Regions from separate parts of the Lysinibacillus sp. NPDC056185 genome, predicted to be linked through region 2. Evidence: predicted binding sites of a transcription regulator. Region 2 holds the regulator's gene; the other holds the start of a gene.
What was found. Region 2 encodes LexA, which represses DNA repair genes until DNA is damaged. Its sites were predicted from a motif close to CGAACATATGTTCG; they were not measured.
Positions count from the first base shown of each region.

Region 1: ruvA (Holliday junction branch migration protein RuvA) is a predicted target of LexA. The motif match lies at 2,169-2,182, and genes of this name have one in related genera.

Region 1 is NZ_JBLLLQ010000006.1:87,560-90,983, reverse strand. Features, by position in the region: gene queA (tRNA preQ1(34) S-adenosylmethionine ribosyltransferase-isomerase QueA) at 1-465, opposite strand, end outside; gene ruvB (Holliday junction branch migration DNA helicase RuvB) at 483-1,487, opposite strand; gene ruvA (Holliday junction branch migration protein RuvA) at 1,505-2,125, opposite strand; gene ACMZ42_RS08270 (phosphotransferase) at 2,240-3,037, opposite strand; gene ACMZ42_RS08265 (LysM peptidoglycan-binding domain-containing protein) at 3,108-3,424, opposite strand, start outside.
Region 2 is NZ_JBLLLQ010000004.1:27,913-31,336, forward strand. Features, by position in the region: gene def (peptide deformylase) at 1-23, shown strand, start outside; gene ACMZ42_RS05550 (recombinase family protein) at 242-919, opposite strand; gene ACMZ42_RS05555 (LysM peptidoglycan-binding domain-containing protein) at 916-1,230, opposite strand; gene lexA (transcriptional repressor LexA) at 1,393-2,010, shown strand; gene ACMZ42_RS05565 (gamma-glutamyl-gamma-aminobutyrate hydrolase family protein) at 2,210-2,932, opposite strand; gene ACMZ42_RS05570 (prepilin peptidase) at 3,028-3,424, opposite strand, start outside.

The DNA of each region.
Region 1 (3,424 bases), on a different contig from region 2:
AATATATGGAGGTAGTGGCATCTCACCAAGTTGCTCTAAAATTTCATAAAAAATCCCATTATATTTAAACTCAAATGTACGCCCACCATGATCAAGCTCTCCTGTACAAGTAGCTGTCAGTAAGCCATCTCCAAATGTTACAACTGTGCCGACTTTTACACGTTTAGCTGGTTTAACAAGTGTTTCCCATTCATCCGTACCTGCCATTTGCTTTAATAGCAGTACTTCTATATGAGCACCAGTTTCTTCTTTAACGCCCATTAAACGCGCTGGTAAGACTCTTGTATCATTTAACACAAGGCAGTCTCCCGCTTGTAGCTCATCTAAAATATGAGCAAAATGATGATGCTCTACATTTTGTGAGCCTGGCGTCACTACCATTAAACGACTAGCTGTTCGGTCCAAAAGTGGTGTTTGTGCAATAAGCTCTTCTGGCAATTCAAAATCAAAATCTTCTACACGCATGAAAATACTTCCTTCTTCTAGGTTTGTTGGGGATACTCATATCCAAAATGTTCGTAGGCTGAATGTGTTGCCACACGTCCACGTGGCGTACGCTGTATAAAGCCAATTTGCATCAAATATGGCTCATATACATCTTCAATCGTTACGCGTTCCTCGCCTATAGATGCTGCCAGCGTATCTAAGCCTACAGGGCCACCACGGAAGCGCTCAATCATATTGGTCACAAGTTTATGGTCAATATGGTCAAGTCCTCTAGGATCGACTTGTAATAGCTCAAGCGCTTGCTTAGCAAGTCCCTCCGTTATCATACCATCTCCGATCACCTGTGCATAATCTCGCACTCGTTTTAGCAAACGGTTAGCAATACGGGGTGTACCACGTGAGCGTGTCGCCATTTCAAGTGCTGCTACTTGCTCAATCTCAACATCAAATAAATGCGCACTACGTACAACAATTTCTGCAAGTGACGTATTATCATAATACTCCAACCTCAATAACACGCCAAAGCGATCCCTTAAAGGTGCTGATAATGCGCCAGCTCTTGTTGTGGCACCAACGAGTGTAAATGGCGGTAAATCTAGTCGTACAGAACGCGCTTCAGGGCCCTTACCAACGACAATATCTAAACAAAAATCCTCCATCGCAGGATAAAGCACCTCTTCTATTGCACGAGGCAGGCGATGTATTTCATCGATAAATAGCACATCCCCTGGTTCCAGTGAGCTTAAAATAGCTGCTAAATCTCCAGGACGTTCAATTGCAGGGCCGCTAGTCATGCGCACATTGACATTCATTTCATTAGCAATAACAGCAGCTAATGTAGTTTTACCAAGTCCAGGCGGTCCATATAACAGCACATGATCTAAACTTTCCTGACGAAGCTTTGCCGCTTCAATGAAAATTTGTAAATTCTCCTTTACTTTATGTTGACCAATGTATTGTGCTAATCTTTGTGGCCGTAAAGATAATTCAAACTGTTCATCATAGCTACCTGCCTCACTAGCAATCATACGTTCAGACATGTACTTCCCCCCTTTCACTATTTTAACTTTAATAGCAATTGTAAAGCTTGTTTCATAAATGCATCTGTTGTTTCAAGCTTGTCGTTTTCTTCGAGCTGTGGACGTATTTTTTCCAATTCTTTTTCAGAATAACCAAGTGCCATTAAGGCAAGAATAGCTTCTTCAAGCTCATGTTTATATGGATTCACACCAAATAACGGTAGCTCATCTTCTGTACTTGGCAGCTCAATTGTCTCCAACAATCCGCCAAGTTTACCTTTTAAATCTAGAATCATTTGACGTGCCGTTTTCTTACCCACACCAGGAAACTTTACTAAAAACGATTCATCTTCTCGTTCAATGGCACTGATAACCTGTTGCGGATTCCCAGTAGCTAAAATAGCAAGTGCACCCTTCGGTCCAATTCCTGATACTAAAATAAGTTTACGAAACAGCTCTCGTTGGTCTAAACTTGGAAAGCCATATAACACTTGTGCATCCTCACGTACATGCAAGTGAACAAAAATTTGTTGTTCAAGGGCCGATGTCCGGAACGCAAATGGATTTGGTGTATTAAGCTGCCAGCCAATCCCTTGCTGTTCAAGGACGATATACTCCGGAGTTATACGCTTTACTTGTCCTTTTAAATAATCATACATTCTATAATCCCTCACAATCATCGTCTTCGATTATAGCATATTACGAACGAATGCTCGACTATAAGAAATAACACAAGTAGTCGTTCACATACAAAAATGACCGCCAAAAGACGGTCATTTCTTTATCATTTTATCAATATCGTACCACAGTTTTGGCCAATATGTGAGAGCCCGTTTTGTAAATGGCACTAAATAATCTAAAAATACCAGCTGTTGATTTAATGGTAAATCCGCTGCAAAAAGCCATTCACGTAATAGCTCATTTGGATATTTTAAACGATGTAGCTTTCTTTTATCTAATCGTTTCAACTCTGGTAGCTCAGCAAATATTTTACCAAGGTCATAATCTACGGCAGGCAATACACGATGTAACCATAAAATGTATTCATCATCTGCTTCCCCAAGGTGAGCCAAATCAAAATCAATTAAACGTAATTCCCCATCTGAGCACCATAAAAAATTATGATGGACGACATCTCCATGTAAAAGCGTTGTTTCTTTTTCAGGTACATCTTCCTGAGCGATTAGCTGTAACGATTTCTCACTATAATGTAAAATTTGATTGATTTCTTCCTTTGTTAAAAATGCACGAAATTCATTCCGTCTGCTTTTAAAACGCATATGGCGCATTTGCCATTTTAAAAGCTGTGAATAGGTGTGCAAACCTGGCACCCGCTGCCAAGCAATTTTTTTATTTGTATCATGTAATGTATTTAATAGCTTTAGTGATTCCTTCCGATCCTTTTTATGTGCAAAATTAGCACTATGACTTCCTTCTTGCCAATCTTGCACGATTAAATACTCATCTTCACTTTTCATTAAAGGTAAGATCAACGAGGGCTCCAGATGTCCAAGTCGGCGATGAATAACCCTTACCTTTTCTGCTATTTCTATCTGCTTTGCTCGTTTCACAAAATAATTTTTGGATTGATATTTATACTTCCAAATATTAGGCTTTACTTCTTCGATAATATACGCTTTTTCACCATCGATAAGGCGTCATCCCGCCTGGAGAAAAGTGCGGTGACATCCATGGTCCTACCGAAGCATGTGGCATATGGCAATGTGAAGGACACGGCATTGGGCATGGTGGTGGACATGGTGGCGGACAACAACATGGGTCCATTTGCCAAGTCGGCATCATGACTGGTTGTGCGTGACAACCACATGGCTGTTCCATTTCCGGCATCATTTCCGGCATTGGCTGATATTCTGGATTCATAGGGAAGAATGGAGATGTACTAGATTCTAAGAACTCCTCCGCCCCAGCAACTTTTTCACAACCCATTTCACATGATG
Region 2 (3,424 bases):
TGACTATTGAAAGTTTGTATTAATTTATTACTTAAGGATAGATGGAACTTAGTTTTTCCTTGTACCTATCATTTTGATGGTAAAACCCGTCTCTACGGTTCTTCTATCCTTTACTTCGGTGGCTGTATCCGTCACTTCGGATTCTATCCACCTCTTCTCCAATTCTATCCATCACTTCTCGGCCCTTCACCAACATCTAGTGCCTTAAAAAAAAACAGCGGGACGATAAAACTCCCACTGATTAAAACGTCACTTTATTTTGCCCGCTTCCCTCTTGATGTTCCCGATATCTCCTATGGACTGTAGCTTTGCTTACTTCAAAGCCTAGACCTCTAAGAGTCATAGCGATTTCCTCAAAGGTGAAGCCTCGATTACGTAGGTTGACAATTTCGTCTACAGGGACTTCCTTACGTTCTTGACCATTTGGATTTCCACGATTAGATAAATTGTTTTCTGGGCGATAGCCATTTTCAACGGCACGACGCATGCCACGACGTATTTTAGCATTATGGATTCTGCGCTGGTACTCCTCCACGATTGCTAAGATTTCTAGGAGCATCGTATCCATTTCATTTAATTGTATTGGCCCCTCGTCTCGCATAGAAAAAACATCAGTTTCAGTTTTCTGCAATAAATGCAATACTGCCATTCGAGCATTCCCACGTCCTAAGCGTGTTTCATCCTGTACAAATAATGCTTCTATCTCTTTTTCTTTAATGAAATCGAGCATTTCTAGTAAACCTTCACGTTCCACATCATAACCGCTATGCTTGTCCTTAAAAACATGCTTGACTTCGTAGCCCTGTTCTTTAGCATAGCGCATCAACTCCTCTTGCTGACGCTCCAACGAGGAACTTTGTGTCTCTTTTTCTGTACTCACACGGCAATAGACAACAGCCGATTGTTGATTCATCATCATTTTTCGTTTCTCGCAATTTCAATTGAATTTATAGGATAGGATTGGTCACCCACTACTGGAATCACTAGGGATTTGCCTGCAATAATTTGTATGTTCGATAATTCATTTTCTGTTTTCACAAGCTTAATCCATTCATCCGTTTTCATTTTACCACGGTATTGATCGGCTAACGACCATAAGCTATCACCATGTGCGATTTCAATTTCTGTGTACGTTACATCGCCTGGGTCTGTTATAAAAAGGTATGCCGCAAAAAGTAGACAAGCTCCTAATAAAGTTGTAATATGTGGATTTTTCTTTAACCAGTTCATGTTTAAAACCCCTTTTCTAGAATGTTTGTTCGGAATATATGTTCTCATATTAATACGAACAAACGTTTTTGTCAAACACTTTTCGAACCTATGTTTGCTTAAGTGTTCGCATTCTGTTATACTATTAATAAGTAGAATGATTAAAAAAAGAGGTGAGCCATTATGAAAAAAGTTTCGAAAAGACAAGAGGCCATATTAGATTTCATTAAAGAAGAAGTACGAGCAAAGGGGTATCCACCTTCTGTACGTGAGATTGGTGAGGCAGTTGGACTTGCTTCAAGCTCAACAGTTCATGGGCATTTAGCTCGTTTAGAACAAAAAGGCTTGATTCGACGCGATCCAACTAAACCACGTGCTATTGAAATTTTAGAGCCAGAGGATTCTATTCAAAAGCAACATGTTATTCATGTCCCATTAGTTGGGAAGGTTACTGCAGGTTCTCCAATAACTGCTGTTGAAAATATCGATGAATATTTCCCACTACCAGATATTTATGGTACAAGTGAAGATCAATTATTTATGCTAGAAATTATGGGTGAATCAATGATTGAAGCTGGCATTTTAGACGGAGATTTAGTAATTGTTAAACAAAAAGCAACAGCTGATAATGGTGATATTGTCGTAGCAATGACTGAAGAGAATGAAGCAACCGTAAAACGTTTCTTTAAGGAAAAAAGTCATTTTCGTTTACAGCCTGAAAACTCAACAATGGAGCCAATTATCGTAGATCAAGTTTCTATTTTGGGACATGTTGTAGGTCTATACCGTCGTGTACATTAAAAGTATCTCAATTTTAAAATATAAAAAGAGGATATTATGTTCACAAATGAGCATATACCTCTTTTTCTTATGTTTTGAGTGCTATTTTATACACTAAAAAAGAACCCACTTTACAATGGATTCCTTACACCTAGCATTGTATTCATGTTCATCACGAAGGTTATCTTAGCCTTGGATAAAAAATAATGCTTATAAAGTTTTATGCCTCTACTTTAAACTTTAAACTTGCCTTTACAAATGCAGCAAATAGTTTCTTTGATACTTCATCTCCTGCAATGGCTAGCTCTTCAGGATGCCATTGTACTGCTAGACAAAATGGTAAATCAACATGCTCTACCGCTTCAATGATACCATCACTTGATTTTGCTACCACTTTCAACTTTTCTGCTACTACATTTATTGCCTGATGATGAAATGAATTCACAGCAATTTTTTCTTCCTCAATAATCGTTTTTAATAATGTATCCGGTGTTAAATTTACATAATGTGTTGCAACACCTCGCGCTGCTTGTTGCACATGCTTTATTAATTTTTTACTATGATACTCACTTTCAATATCCTGATAGACTGTGCCTCCAAACGCAACATTTAGTATTTGAAGCCCTCGACAGATTCCGAGAATCGGCATTTTCCGAATATTGGCTGCATTAATTAAAGCAAGCTCCACTGAATCTCGTTCAGGATGAACCTTCCCTAATTTCGGTGTAGGTTCTGCGTCAAAGAGGAATGGATGTATATCATAGCCACCCGAAAGTAATAATCCGTCCGTCAATGATAAAATTTGTGCTACATCCTCTTCAACGCCAAGTGGAATTATAAGTGGAACTCCCCCTGCTTCAATTATACTTTTGCTATATGCAGCATTTAATCTTGAGGACAAATCATCCTCCGCAAAAGCCGTTATTCCGATAATTGGTTTCACCCTATCCCCTCCATGATCTTTATCTTGCAATAACTGCCTGTAAAAGCCAAATTGGTGAAGACTATTAATCATTGAAGGAATCCATCACTGATTAATTACCAAAACCCAAGATACCAATTCATCAACGCATCCCCATAGAAATAGATGATAATAGCTGCAAGAGCAATAGAAGGTCCGAATGGTATAGGCGTTTTCCTTCCCTGTCCGCGTACCTTTAATACAATTATGCCAACAATCATGCCAATTACCGCCGCTACAAATAGCGTCAGAATTGTATGTATTGTCCCGAGTACGAGACCAAGTAAAAAGAATAATTTAATATCACCACCACCCATTCCACCTCTTGATAGAACAGCTATACAATATAATATGCCAAAACCTACGACAGCACCAACTATACTGTCCCACCACGGTGACAAAGGAGATATCACGCGTCCAAAAACTAGCAATGGTAAAAAGAATAATAGCACCTTATCGGGAATAAGCATATAC